3 regions of the Exiguobacterium sp. SH0S2 genome follow, and region 3 is predicted to be linked to each of the others. Evidence: riboswitches for the same ligand, from Rfam matches in the RefSeq annotation. Region 3 holds a riboswitch; each other region holds the start of a gene.
The links. Region 3 has a riboswitch for S-adenosylmethionine ahead of EVJ21_RS10435 (methionine ABC transporter ATP-binding protein). Riboswitches for the same ligand answer to the same signal wherever they lie in the genome.

Region 1: it holds a riboswitch for S-adenosylmethionine, as region 3 does, so the genes downstream of both, EVJ21_RS00660 (aminotransferase class I/II-fold pyridoxal phosphate-dependent enzyme) here and EVJ21_RS10435 (methionine ABC transporter ATP-binding protein) in region 3, are expected to answer to the same signal.
Region 2: it holds a riboswitch for S-adenosylmethionine, as region 3 does, so the genes downstream of both, EVJ21_RS07780 (2,3-diketo-5-methylthiopentyl-1-phosphate enolase) here and EVJ21_RS10435 (methionine ABC transporter ATP-binding protein) in region 3, are expected to answer to the same signal.

Annotation. Positions count from the first base shown of each region.
Region 1 covers NZ_SJVB01000001.1:123,051-127,949, reverse strand. Annotated here, with positions in the region: gene EVJ21_RS00665 (iron-containing alcohol dehydrogenase) at 1-34, opposite strand, end outside; gene EVJ21_RS00660 (aminotransferase class I/II-fold pyridoxal phosphate-dependent enzyme) at 31-1,206, opposite strand; SAM riboswitch class I at 1,283-1,383, opposite strand; gene EVJ21_RS00655 (AI-2E family transporter) at 1,561-2,661, shown strand; gene EVJ21_RS00650 (MDR family MFS transporter) at 2,920-4,164, shown strand; gene EVJ21_RS00645 (peptide MFS transporter) at 4,307-4,899, shown strand, end outside.
Region 2 covers NZ_SJVB01000002.1:605,077-609,975, forward strand. Annotated here, with positions in the region: gene mtnA (S-methyl-5-thioribose-1-phosphate isomerase) at 1-367, opposite strand, end outside; gene mtnK (S-methyl-5-thioribose kinase) at 364-1,518, opposite strand; SAM riboswitch class I at 1,600-1,702, opposite strand; SAM riboswitch class I at 1,908-2,010, shown strand; gene EVJ21_RS07780 (2,3-diketo-5-methylthiopentyl-1-phosphate enolase) at 2,082-3,236, shown strand; gene EVJ21_RS07785 (2-hydroxy-3-keto-5-methylthiopentenyl-1-phosphate phosphatase) at 3,233-3,883, shown strand; gene EVJ21_RS07790 (methylthioribulose 1-phosphate dehydratase) at 3,880-4,497, shown strand; gene EVJ21_RS07795 (cupin domain-containing protein) at 4,511-4,899, shown strand, end outside.
Region 3 covers NZ_SJVB01000003.1:351,831-356,729, reverse strand. Annotated here, with positions in the region: gene gcvH (glycine cleavage system protein GcvH) at 1-62, shown strand, start outside; gene EVJ21_RS10445 (PTS sugar transporter subunit IIC) at 107-1,162, opposite strand; gene EVJ21_RS10440 (thioredoxin family protein) at 1,353-1,610, shown strand; SAM riboswitch class I at 2,063-2,168, shown strand; gene EVJ21_RS10435 (methionine ABC transporter ATP-binding protein) at 2,247-3,275, shown strand; gene EVJ21_RS10430 (methionine ABC transporter permease) at 3,265-3,927, shown strand; gene EVJ21_RS10425 (MetQ/NlpA family ABC transporter substrate-binding protein) at 3,957-4,787, shown strand; gene EVJ21_RS10420 (MDR family MFS transporter) at 4,892-4,899, shown strand, end outside.

The DNA.
Region 1 (4,899 bases), on a different contig from region 3:
CATGGTCGTACTCGAGCACGGCTTGGCGGATCATGCCCGGACCTCTTCATACGTCGCGAACAGTTTCTCGATCCGCTCGACGGCCTCGTCGATCTTCGGCTCGGCGGAGACGAGCCCGAACCGGACGTACCGCTCGCCTTCTGAGCCGAAGAAATAGCCCGGCGTCACGGCGACCCCTGCCTCGTGGAGCAGCTTATGCGAGAACGATTTTGCGTCCCCGTCCGGCACTTTCGCCCAGACGAAGAACGAGCCACTCGGGGCCGTGATGTCCCATCCGGCCTGACGTAACCCGTCGACGAGCCGGTCGCGGCGGGCCTCATACAACCGTGACAAGTCGTCCCGGAGCGAACGTGGCGACTCGAGCGCGGCGATGGCCGCCTCTTGGATGGCCGAGAACACACTCACATGGACGTGGTCTTGATACGTGTTGATCGCCTCGATGATGTCGCGGTTGCCGACGGCGAAAGCGACCCGCCAGCCGGACATGTTGAACGCCTTCGACATCGTATACACCTCGATGCCGATGTCTTTCGCACCCGGCGTCTGCAGGAAGCTCGGCGGGACGTGCCCGTCGAAACCGATGCTGCCGTACGCGAAGTCGTGGACGACCATGAGGTCATGCTTATTCGCGAACCGGACCGTGTCGTCAAAGAACGCGGGCGACGCGACGGCGCCGGTCGGATTGCTCGGGTAGTTCAAATACATGAGTCGCGCTCCCTGCGGATCGAGCGTCTCGTAATCAGGAAGATAGCCGTTCTCTTCCCGGAGGACGAGGTCGTGGACGACCGCACCGGCGAGACGCGCCCCCGAGATGTAGTCCGGGTAGCCCGGGTTCGGGAGCAACATGCCGTCACCTGGCTCGAGCACACATTGCGGGAGCGTGATGAGTCCCGACTTGCTGCCGATCAAGATGGCCACTTCGGTCTCGGCATCGAGCGCGACGCCGTATTCGGTCTGGTAGAACGTCGCGACCGCTTGCTTCAGGCGCGTCTGTCCCCGGAACGGTCCGTATTGGTGTGTCGCCGGGTCGAGCAGGGCCGTCTGCAACGCCTCACAGATCGGGGCCGGTGTCGGCAAGTCGGGCGTTCCTTGGCCGAGCCGGATGACGTCGCGGCCTGAACGCTCGAGTGCGGCGACTTCAGCGGCGAGTCCGACGAAATGCTGGGGTGGTAACGTTTTAAGTAACTTCGAGCGTCTGTCTGTCATGAATAGTCCTCCTATGCAAAAACACCCCTTTCCGAGGAAAGGGGTGTCGAGATACGGACGTATTCAAACAACCACCTTTCCATCTCTCAAGGTCACCTTGCTGGAATTAGCACAGTATTGAAACAATCTGTTGCTGAAGCTTCATCGGGCCAGTCCCTCCGCTTCTCTTGATAGAAAGTGTTTTTATATGCAATTGATAATTTCTGTAATATGTCATTTAGTAAACCAAACGTTACCAACCTTGTCAATCCTTATTTCAAAAATTCCTTACCGCTATTGAATCCCGGTAAAAAAACGTTCATAGTAAAAGGTGAACGTTATTCTGCAAAATTTACAGCATGAGGGGATAGACCATTGGAACTAAACCGTCAATTGATATGGAAGTTAAGCGTGATCGGGCTGATTCTGCTCGTCCTATGGAAAGTCATCAGCGAGCCGGACACGATCTCTCGGGTCATGCAGTATGCGTTTCAGCTGTTGACGCCGATCATCATGGGGATCGCCATCGCGCTGCTCCTCAACACCGTCCTATCCTATATAGAAGAGCGGTTCCACTTGAAGCGCTACCAAGGCTTGTTGATCGTCTACGTCACGTTCATCGGGATCCTTGTCGTGTCAGCGGTGACGCTGTTCCCTCGCATCTATTCGAGCGTCGCGTCTCTCATCGAGGAGCTCCCGTTTTATATTCGCCAAATCGATGGCTTTCTCGGGCAGCTGAAAACGTATGTCGAGGAGTATAATGCGACGATCGCCCAAGCGATCGATTTTAACCGGTTCGAGGAACGGTATTCCGGATGGGTCGAGACGGCCGTCGTGTCTTCGGTCGGTTACGTGTCGAGCTTCACGATGACGTTGATCAACTTGTTGATCGGGATCGTCATCTCGATCTACTTGTTGAAAGACAAGGAAGTGTTCGCCCGGATGTTCAAGCGTCTACTGTACGCGATGTTCCCGGTCGCCTCGGCGAAGACGACGATCGACATCTTCCAAGAGATGGACTATATCTTTAAACGCTACATCATCGGAAAGTCGCTCGACTGTCTCATCATCGGCGTGATGGCCGTCATCGGGCTCTTGATCATCGGCGCGCCGTACGCGCTCTTGCTCGGTGTCATCATCGGGGTGCTGAACTTCATCCCATACGTCGGGCCGCTCTTAGGGATGATCCCGGCGTTCATCATCACCTACTTCTACGACCCGTTCACGGCCCTGCTCGTCTTGTTGTTCATCTTCTTGCTGCAACAGTTCGACGGACTTTGGCTCGGCCCGAAAATTCTCGGCGACAGCGTCGGGATCACCCCGTTCTGGGTCATCACATCGATCATCATCGGGGGGAGCCTGTTCGGCCTCGTCGGGATGTTCATCAGCGTACCCGTGACCGCGATGATTCAAGTCGTCTTGTCCCGGTTGATCGATTATCGGCTCACCCGCAAGAATTTAAATGAACTGTTATGACGCAAGTCAAAATATGTTGACACATTTCAAGAATCTGTCATACAGTTGAAACGAAGAGTAAACTTTCAGAAAGGAGGACCCGCCATGTCAGTCATGACGCAGCCACATCGTATCCAATTTCATACTGACAGGTCGGGGTCTTCCGTTTCATGAACTGAAGTCACCCGCCTGTCTTCCGAGGCGTGCATAAGCAAGTAGGGACGAGTATGCCTCCGTGCATCCTTCGTCCCTTTTATTTTGTAGAAGCAGGTGAAACGCATGATTCAATCACTCAAACGGCTCGACCGTAACATTTGGATTCGCTTCCTCGGCGAGACGATCACCGGTGTCATGATGTTCATGATCGCCCCGTTCCTCGTCCTCTATTACAGCGACAAGCTCGACAGCTACGTCCAAGTCGGCGTCATCTTAGCGACCGGACCGATCATGGCGCTCATCGGCTCGGTCGTCGGCGGACGTCTCGCCGACTTATACGGTCGAAAACCGGTCATGATGACCGCCATCCTCGGTGATGCGGTCGCGCTCATCGGTTTCGCTTTCGCGGAAACGTTTTGGCCGCTGCTCCTTTTGAACGCCATGCTCGGTTTGACGAACTCGCTGTTCCACCCGGCAGCGAGCGCGATGGTCGCCGACGTGACCGAGCCGGAACAGATGAACGAGGCGTTCGGTCTCTTACGGATGGGGCATAATATCGGGGCGGCGTTCGGTCCCCTGCTCGGCAGTGCCGTCTTGTTCATCGACCGACAGTACATCTTCTTCACGGCAGCGTTCGTCTTCGCCTTGTACGCGCTCGTTCTCGGACGTTTCATCCGCGAGTCGCTCCCAGAGACGACCGAAGCGGAGACACCGTCGAACCGTGACGTCTTACGCGTCTTTTACAACGACAAAGTCTTTCTCGTCTTCATCTTCGCCGGCGTCTTCATCTCGATGGGCTTCTCGCTGATCGAGAGCATGTTGCCGCTGTTCTTGAAAGAGTCGATGCCGTCGTTCACCGACCGCGAGAACCCGTTCGCCTATCTGCTCGCCTTGAACGGCATCATGGTCGTCTTGTTCCAATTCCCGATCGCCTCAAAACTCGGGCGCAAACCGTTCGGCAACGTCATGCTGGTCGGGGCGACGATTTTCGGGATCGGGATGATGTTGATTGCGGTCGTGCCGCGGCTCCTCTATACGCTCGGTACCCCGTACCTCGTCCTCGTCGGTATCCTGCTCGCCGTATACGCGTTCTATACGCTCGGCGAGATGATCATGTCGCCCGTCCAACAGACGTTCATCGCCATGATCGCCCCCGAGAACATGCGCGGTGCCTATAACGGGGCCGCCAGCATCCAATGGTTGATCGGCGGCGTGACCGCACCGCTCATGGCCAGCCTGTTCCTCGACCAACGCGCCGGGCACATCGCCCTCATCCTTGTCGGGGCGGCAAGTTGTTTGTCGGGTCTCATCTATTGGCGTCTCGGGAGATATGTTAGCGCTGAAGAAGCCAGGCAAAAGACCGCTTAATTGTTCAATCCACCTAAAACAACTTGGTTTAGGTGGATTTTTGTTTCGTTTCAAATCTGTTAAAATTTGAACTTCACTTTCATTTTTCCTTTACAAACATAATGATTCTTCTTATGATAATACGGTCAAGGAGGGATCTTTCATGGAAAGGATCGATAAACAGAAAATTGTGGACAGTGTGCCACAAAAAGGATTTTTCGGACAGCCGAAAGGCTTGTTCACGTTGTTCTTCACTGAATTTTGGGAGCGTTTCTCGTACTACGGCATGCGGGCCATCCTCGTCTTCTACATGTATTACGAGGTATCGGAAGGCGGTCTCGGTCTCGACCAGAACGTCGCCCTGTCGATCATGTCCGTGTACGGCGCGCTCGTCTACATGTCAGGAGTCATCGGGGGATGGCTCGCCGACCGCGTCTTCGGGACGTCCCGGGCCGTATTTTTTGGTGGTGTGTTCATCATGCTCGGTCATATCGTCTTGTCGATCCCGGGCAGCCTCACGTTCTTGTTCATCTCGATGGGTCTCATCGTCATCGGGACCGGACTGTTGAAGCCGAACGTGTCGAGTATCGTCGGTGACCTGTATCACGAGACGGACCGTCGCCGTGACGCCGGGTTCAGTATCTTCTACATGGGGATCAACCTCGGGGCCTTCATCTCGCCGTTGATCGTCGGCGGCGTCCAAAAGAGCTACGGCTTCCATTGGGGCTTCGCTCTCGCCGCGGTCGGGATGTTCAT
Region 2 (4,899 bases), on a different contig from region 3:
TGGCCCGATGTTTGATGTCAGTCGCGATCCTTTCAAAGTCGTCTCCGACGTTGAATCCGAGAAGCGACTCGATCACGTTTTGCAGATTGACCGCCGTCGGACGGGTCGCGATCAACCGACGGCCGACGAGGTCGAGCCGGCGTGTGAAGTCCGGGTCATCTTGAAGCCGGACCGCTTCTTTCGCGAGCACGAATGCGCCGAAATAGGCGATGGCCGGCGCGCCTCGGACTTGTAACGTCTCGATGGCGTGCTCCGCCTGTTCGAGCGTCGCGATCGTCACGTACCGCTCCTCATGGGGCAGTAACGTTTGGTCTAAAATGACGAGCTCGTCCCGGTTCGGGTCGAAGCGAATGTTTTGGACTGTCATACGCGTACCCCCGCTAACAGCGTCACTAAATCATCGATCGAACGGATATCGTGGCGCTGTTTAATGAGCGTCGTGCCGAGCGTGAGCGCTTCCCGTTTCCGCTCGAGCCGGACCGTTTCCGGTAACGTCTCGAGGTCATTGACTCCTGCGAGGCCGATGGCGCGGCGAATCAGTTCGCATCCGGCATAGCCGATCGTGTCGCTAAAGATGGTTTGAAGTAGCTCATCGACGAATCCGTCCGTGTTGAACGGTTCGACCGCCGTCTCAAACTTCGTCCGGAACGTCTTCTCAAACGTCTCCCATACCGTCAATACGTCCGTGAACCGTTCGAACCGTTTGAGTGGGTCATGGAACGTCGATAGCGTCAAATGGGCGACGATTTGCCCGATGTCAAAGCCGAACGGTCCATAAAAAGCGAACTCCGGATCGATGACTTTCGTCTCTTGTTGCGTCGCGAAGATGCTGCCTGTATGTAAGTCCCCGTGCAAGAGCGCGTCGTGTTTCGTGACGAAACCGACTTTCAGTTTCGTGACCTCCACTTTCAATTTCTGGTCACGCCAAAGCGCTTCGACGTCCTGACGGAGCGCGGTTTCGATGTTGTTCGATTCGGCATCTTTGTACGGATCGGTGAAGATCAGTTTTTCAGTGATATCGCATAGTTCCGGGTTGTAATAATCCCGTTCTTTCCGCTTCTTCTCAATCGGGCCGGCCGCATAGTCGGACGTCTCAAACAACGTCTGTCCTAAAAACTCACCGATGTGACGGGCAAGTTCAGGATACGTTTTCCCTTCCAAATAGCCCGTCCGGACGATATCAAAGTCGGACAAGTCTTCTAAAATCGTGTAGGCGAGCGTCCGGTCACTGCCGAGAACGACCGGGACGAAACGCGGGACGACGCTGGCGAATTCGCGCAACGCGAGCTGCTCGATCCACGCCCGTTCAAGTGTGAGCGGCCAACTCTCGCCGACGACTTTCGCATACGGTAGCGCCTGCTTGACGATGAGGCTCGTTTCGCCTTGACGGATGCGGAAGACGAGGTTCAAGTTGCCGTCCCCGATCTCCTCGCAATGCGCGATGCCCCCATCTTCGAGTAACCCTAACGTTCTGACGTGCTCGACGACTGTCTGTTCTGTAAATGGTTGATAAGCCATGTCTGTTTCCCCTTTCGGTATATTCCCCACAAAAAAAGCCCCTTTCTCCGCGAGAAAGAGGCACAGCCGTAACGGTTGTTCCTCTCATCTGTCAGACGTATGTCTGGTGGATGTAGCACCGTGCCTACTGGTCGGTTGCTGCGGCGTCATCGGGCCAATTCCCTCTGCCAACTCGCGATAAGAGTGTCGTATTCGATTGTGTGAACTTGTTGTGATGAATAATACGGACTCGACCCCACCTTTGTCAACGGCAATTTGCTGGAGCAACGGTCACTTTTTTTATGCATATATGGTAACAACGAACTCAAACTTTTTTTCTCAAAAAAAGGAATTGACGAACCGGATATTGTGTGACAAAATTCAATTAAATTTCACAACTTCAAAATACATTCTTATCAAGAGCAGACGGAGGGGACAAGCCCGATGATGTCGCAGCAACCGACCCGATTGGGCACGGTGCTAATTCTTGCAGCGTAAGCTGAGAGATAAGAGTTCATTTTTTTATGATGACCTCTTGCCTCGGCATGGGGTCATTTTTTGTTTGACCGGAAGGAGGAACGAACATGAGTATTACTGCCACATATGAAATCAGCCGGACGGACCGCGTCGCGACTGTCGCCGAGAAAATCGCCCTCGAACTGACCGTCGGCACGTGGACGGAACTGCCTCACCTAGAGCAAGAACAATTAAAGGCGTATCGGGGCGAGATCGTCTCAACGACGCATACGGAAACGACGAGCCGCTTCACAATCCGTTATCCGCTCCATAACGTCACGCCCGACTTCTCATCCATCTTGACGACGACGTTCGGGAAATTATCGCTCGATGACTCGGTACGCTTGATCGACTTAACGTTACCCGAAACGCTTGCATCTGAATTCCCCGGAGCAAAGTTCGGTGTTCAAGGCGTTCGTGAGTTGCTCGACGTCCATGATCGCCCGCTCGTCATGAGCATCTTTAAAGGGATCATCGGCCGTGATTTACGCTTCTTAGAACAGCAACTTCGAGACCAGCTCGCCGGCGGCATCGACATCGTCAAAGATGATGAAATCCTATACGACAACCCGCTCACTCCGTCGCTTGAACGAGCTAAAATCGGAGCGGCCGTCATCCAAGAACAGTTCGAAACGACCGGGAAACGTTCGCTCTATGCCATCACGCTCAGCGGTCCGGTGTTCGGGCTGCGTGACCAAGCGCTCCGCTTGATCGAGGCGGGCGCGACGGCACTGTTGTTCAACGTCTATACATACGGGCTCGACACACTCCGCGAACTCGCGAGCGATCCAACAATTAACGTCCCGATTTTGGCGCACCCGGCGTTCGCCGGCGCCTTGACCGGCTCGATCAGCCACTCGCTCTTGCTCGGAAAATTGATCCGCCTCGCGGGGGCCGACTTGACGCTGTTCCCGTCCCCATACGGTTCACTTGCGACACCATCCGATGAGGCGTTCGCGATTCGGGATAGCAGTGCTCGGCCGCACTGGGCGAAGCCGATTCTACCGGTCCCGTCGGCCGGCATCCATCCGGGGCTCGTCCCGGACATCATCCGTGATTTCGGCACAGACGTCGTCATCAACGCCGGCGGCGGCATCCACGGTCACCCAGACGGCGCGGCCGCCGGGGCCCGGGCGTTCCGACAAGCGATTGAGCAAGTATTGGGCGTGGCGAGCCAGACGAACGAGCTCGAGGCCGCGTTAAAGGCGTGGTCAAAACAATGACGATTCACATCTTGTGTGACTTCGATGGGACGATCACGGCCGAGGACAACATCATCGCTTTGATGCGGGCGTTCGCACCGCCCGAATGGCACGCGCTCAAAGACGATGTGCTCGCTCAAGACATCTCGATCCGCTCCGGGGTCGGGCAGATGTTCCAGCTGTTGCCGAGCGCTGACGCTTCGGCGTACCGTGACTACTTGCTGGACCGCATCACCTTGCGCCCAGGTTTCCCAGCATTTTTGGAAGAGATCCGAGAACATGGCTGGAAGTTCGACGTCGTCAGCGGCGGCATGGACTTTTTCGTGCACCCGATCTTGCAAGACCACGTCGCGCCGGACCACATCTACTGTAACGTCGCCGACTTCTCAGGCGAGACGGTACGCGTCGACTGGCCCTACGCCTGTGACGCGCATTGCACGAATGATTGTGGTTGCTGCAAACCGACAATCGCCCGGACGATCGTCGATCCCGTTGATCGCTTGATCGTCATCGGTGACTCGGTGACCGACTTCGAGATCGCCAAACGGGCCGATTTCGTCTACGCCCGTGGGCAACTCATCACGCTCTGTGAAGCAGAAGGCATCGCCTACGCCCCGTTCGAGACGTTCGACGACATCACCCATCACATGAAGGAGGTGCACGTATGAGCGTGACCGCACGTTGGCTTGAACTCGCCGACATTAAAGACGAACTCGCCGCGCGCGACTGGTTCCCCGGAACGAGTGGCAATTTGGCGATTCGTGTCTCCGACGACCCGCTGACCTTCCTCGTCACGGCGAGCGGACGCGATAAACGAAAACGGACCGCGGACGATTTCGTCCTCGTCGACGCGGCCGGCAGGTTACTTGGCGAACAAACTGGTAAACCGTCCGCTGAGACGCTGTTACACGTCGAGGTGTTCAACAAGACCGCGGCGGCGTGTTCACTCCACGTACATACGGTCGACAACAACGTCATCTCCGAGCTCCATGCCGTGAACGGTGAGGTCGTCTTCACGGGGCAAGAGATCATCAAGGCACTCGGGTATTGGGAAGAGGACGCGGTCGTCCGGGTCCCAATCATCGACAATCATGCCGACATCCCGACGCTCGCGGCCGCCTTCGCGCCTCACGTCCATTCAAGCGCCGGTGCCGTCCTCATCCGTAATCACGGCATCACGGTCTGGGGCGAGACGCCGGCTGCGGCGAAGCGCTATTTAGAAGCATACGAATTTTTGTTCAGCTACACGCTAAAACTACGCGCCTTAGGCGTCCATTCATAAGGAGGAACTATCTATGGCAACTGTCTATTTTCAACAAACTGAAGAGCGTCTCGTCGACCAAACTGAAGTGAACGTATTTTTAGAATCGCGTGGTATCCTGTATGAGCAGTGGGACATCGCTAAACTTCCGATCGCGCTTCAAGAAAACTACGAACTGACGGACGACGACAAGCAAGCCATCCTCGCAACGTTCCGTGACGAGATTCAAGACGTGTCGGAGCGCCGCGGCTATCAAACGGCCGACGTCATCTCGCTGTCTGACGCGACACCGAACTTGGACGAACTGCTTGTCAACTTCCAAAAGGAACACCATCATACGGACGACGAGGTCCGCTTCATCGTCAGCGGGCACGGCATCTTCGCCATCGACGACGCCGAACGTGGCTACTTCAACATCGAACT
Region 3 (4,899 bases):
ATTCAACGGACGTCGACAAACTCATGTCAGCCGAAGAATATGAAGCGATGATTCAAGGCTAACAAAAATCCCGGTTTCTCTTTATGAGAAGCCGGGATTTTTTGATTTAGTCGAAGTCGAGGCGGTAATGTTCAGGCTGGATGAGTGATGTCCGGTTGAACAGTCGGTAGAAGACAATCCCGAGCGTCACCGGAATGAGGCCGAACAAGACGATGACGAGCATGACGTTCCAGAGCGCGAAGCCGCCTGGCATCAAGTGCAGGGCGTTGACAGGTCCGATCAGTCCAGAGACACCGAATCCGGCACTGATCGGTGTTCCTTCGATACGAAGGATACCGGCGAGCGCCCCGAGAATGGCCGCGTTCGCGAGCACCGGCAGCATCATGATCGGACGACGGACGAAGTTCGCCATTTGAATTTTCGGTGAGCCGAGGAAGTGAGCGAGCGACGTCCCGGTCGCGTTCATCTGCCACCCGGCGATAGCGAGACCAAAACCGGCTGCGACGACGCCGAGGTTAGCGGCCCCGGCGGCAACACCGGACAGACTGATCGCCGTCGCGATCCCGACTGTCGAGATCGGGGAGACGATGATGAGCGAGAACGCCATCGCGATCAACATGCCCATCACGATCGGTTGGAGTTCAGTCATCGTCATGATGACGGTGCCGATGTACGTCGTGATCTGTGAGATGTACGTGAGTAAGAACATGCCGATTCCGCCGGCGATGACGATGACCGTCATCGGTAAAACGAGGACGGTGTACGTCTTTAAGCGTGGCGACAGCTGCATTACCATATATGTCGCGAAGGCGGCGGTCACGCCGGCCGTGATGACGTCGCCGATTCCCGCCATGAGGAACGCGCCTTCCTCGATACGGATAGCGCCGCTCCCGACCTGGGTCGCGATACCGATCGTCCCGGCCTCGAGCGCCGAGCGTCCGAATTGCATCGCGACGGTGACACCGATGATGACCGGGAGTAGGCGCATCGCGATCGTCGTCGCGTCTAAGATGAACTGCAAAGACGGAAAATACGGTAAGATGGCTTTCGTTAATTCACCGAGCAATGCGCTCGGGATGAGGGCGATTAAAATAGCGAGACTGAGTCCGTTCAATACGTTCATCAAAAATTGTTTGCCTGTCAGTTTCGTTTGTTCCGTCATAAGTCGATTCACCTGTCCTTTTCTACGTATACGCTGTTATGTACGAAAGCGTTAAAGTTAATGACCATACTATGCCTCTTTTCGTGAAGCGTCAACAGGAAATGTTGAACGATTCAGAAAATTCGTGGGGTGAGCACAACTTTTGAACAGATCGGCTCACATTCATATACTTATAAAAGAGGTGAGAACAATGATTACAGACGGATTGTTATATATATACGCCCCGATGTGTGGAACATGCGCTGTGGCCGAGCGGATGCTCGCCGTCGTCGAAGCGGTCGACCCGACACTCGCGATTGACAAGCAGGACGCCAACTTTATCCCGCAAGAGTTAGAAGCGTATCAAGTCATGAGCGTCCCGGCGCTGTTAAAGCTTAAAGACGGCCAAGTCGAAGACCGATTATATGCGTTCCAAAACGTGCAGCACGTCCTATCTTTCGTTAAATGAGATAGGATGATTAGAATAATCAGAAAATTTTAAATAATCAGTTGACACAGAAAGTTCACGAATGGTATATTCATTACAACATCTTACTTGAACACAATATAGGACGAGATTCTCCAGCCATCAAGACGTTTTAGAACAGCCGGTGCATCACTTTACGCGACTTTTAGGTGGACCTTCCCTTCGATTGTCCCCCAAAAAAATCAAGCGCAGGGACACCTACCGCGTAACCGCATGGTACGTTCTAAGGCCGAGTGATGGATGGCTTGAATCCCCCATATAAGGATGAACACTCTGATCGGGCAAAAGAGTTTCATCTATGGGTTGTCCTTCCGTGACTCAAGGTGCTACGTTCTGTGTCATCCTCGGATGGCACCTTTTTTTGATTTTTCGCACAAAATAGTTTGACATGAAAATAATGTGTCGCTATTATAAAGCTAATCGAATAAACAACACTCTTATCAAGAGAGGCTGAGGGACTGGCCCTATGACGCCCAGCAACCGCGGAGCAATCCGAAATGGTGCTAATTCCAGCAAGGTGAGAACCTTGGAAGATGAGAGCAATCGTTGTCCGTACCGATAAAGTACGCACGTTTGCTCAAACGTGTGTACTTTTTTTGTTGTCAGGAGGGAAAGGTATTGATTCAATTACGTAATGTGGCCAAATGGTTCGACACGAAGAACGGTCGAGTCCAGGCGGTCGATGATGTGTCGCTCACAATCGAGAGCGGCGAAATTTTTGGAATAATCGGATATTCAGGGGCGGGGAAGTCGACGCTCATCCGTCTGCTCAACCGACTCGAGTCACCGTCAAGCGGTGAGATCGTCGTCGCAGGGAGCGAGCTGACGAAGCTCACTCCGAAAGAACTGCGCGGGGTGCGCAAAAACGTCTCGATGGTATTCCAACACTTCAACTTATTATGGTCGCGCACGGTCGCTGAGAACATCAGCTTCCCGCTCGAACTGATTGGGGTACCGGCCAGTGAACGTAAACGCCGCGTCCAAGAGCTCGTCGATCTCGTCGGTCTCGCCGGACGTGAAGACAGCTATCCGTCGCAACTATCGGGCGGTCAAAAACAGCGAGTCGGGATTGCCCGCGCGCTCGCTACAAATCCAGACGTGCTCCTCTGCGATGAAGCGACGAGCGCACTCGACCCGAAGACGACCGATTCGATTCTCGAACTGCTCGTCAGCATCAATAAGAAACTCGGACTGACGATCGTCCTCATCACCCATGAGATGCACGTCATCCAAAAAATCTGTCATCGCGTCGCCGTCATGGAGGCAGGGAAAGTCGTCGAGACCGGCCAAGTCGCGGACGTGTTCCAACATCCGGAACAGCCGATCACGAAAGAGTTCGTCAAACAGATCGGTGCCGTCGACGACATGTCGCTCACGTTCGAGCATTTGAAAGCACGTTATCCGAGTGGCCAAATCGTCAAACTCAAGTTCTTGAACGAGACGGCCGAACAGCCGATTTTATCGGAAGTGTTGAAACAGCACGACATCGGCTTCAACATCATCGGCGGTAACGTGACGCAGTCGCAAGTCGGCGCGCTCGGAACGCTATTCATCCAATTGATCGGAGAGCCGGCTGAAGTCGAGCGGGCCATCGCCTCAATCCGATCGCAGGCAGTGGAAGTGGAGGTAGAAAGCGATGTTTCCTAATGTAGATTGGCAAGTCATGCTCGAACAGACGTGGGAGACGCTCTATATGACGCTCGTCGCAGGAGCCGCGACATTCGTCATCGGTCTCGCCCTCGGCATGCTCTTATATGTCACGAACGAACCGCTCATGATGAAGAATCGTCCGATTTACACGATCATCAGTGCGGTCGTCAACGTGTTCCGCTCGATCCCGTTCATTATTTTGATCATCTTGCTCATTCCGTTCACGCTCCTTCTCGTCGGAACGATGCTCGGTTCGACGGCGGCGCTCCCGGCGCTCATCATCGGTGCGGCCCCGTTTTATGCACGGATGGTCGAGCTCGCACTCCGCGAAGTCGATCGCGGTGTCATCGAGGCGGCCGAGTCGATGGGCGCGACGAAATGGCAGATCGTCTATAAAGTGTTGTTCCCGGAAGCACTCCCGGCCATCGTGTCAGGCATCACCGTGACGATCGTCGCCATCGTCGGTTACACGGCCATGGCCGGAGTCGTCGGCGGTGGTGGTCTCGGGAACTTAGCGTTCCTCGAAGGGTTCCAACGTTCACAAAGCGACGTCACGTTCGTCGCGACCGTATTGATCTTAGTCATCGTCTTCGTCGTTCAGTTTATCGGCGATCGACTCGTCTCAAAAATCGATAAGCGATCAGCTTAATCAAATACAATCATATGGAGGGTTTTATAATGAAATCATGGAAAACAGTACTCGGATTGACAGCAGCATCAGCACTCACAATTCTCGCGGCATGTGGCGGCGGGGACTCGGAATCAGGCTCGGGCGACGATAAGACGCTCATCATCGGCGCGTCGAACGTACCACACGCCGAGATTTTAGAGCACGTCCAAGACGAATATGAAGAAAAAGGCTACACGCTTGAAATCAAGAAGTTCCAAGACTACGTGCTCCCGAACAAGACGCTCGCAGCTGGCGAACTCGACGCGAACTACTTCCAACACGAGCCGTACCTCGAGTCACAAATGGCTGAGAACAAAGACTATAAATTCGCTTCAGCCGGCGGCGTCCACATCGAGCCGATCGGTGTCTACTCACAAGACTACAAATCACTCGATGAGCTTCCGGACGGCGCTGAAATCATCATGAGCTCGTCGGTCGCTGACCACGGACGAATCTTGACGATGCTTCAAACAGAAGGCTTGCTCACGCTCGCTGACGGCAAGACGACAGACGCGACAGTCGCTGACATCGTCGACAACCCGAAAAACTTGGAGTTCAAGACGGACGTCGAAGCGGCACTTCTCCCACAAGCGTTCAACAACGGTGAAGGCGATGCCGTCCTCATCAACACGAACTACGCGATCGATGCCGGACTCAACCCGCTCGAAGACGCAATCGCTCTTGAAGGCGAAGATTCACCGTACGTCAACTTGATCGTCACGCGTGAAGGCGACGAAGACGATGAGCGCGTCAAGGCACTCCTTGAAGTATTGACATCAGAAGAGACACAACAGTGGATCTTGGAGGAGTACAAAGGTGCGGTCGTACCGGTTAAATAATGATTGATTTTAGGCTCGGGACATCCCGGGCCTTTTTTGTTTGCAGTGGTTTTGCTTCAATAATAGAAGTAAACTATTTATATGTAGAAAAAGGGGGGATCCGGGTGAGCAT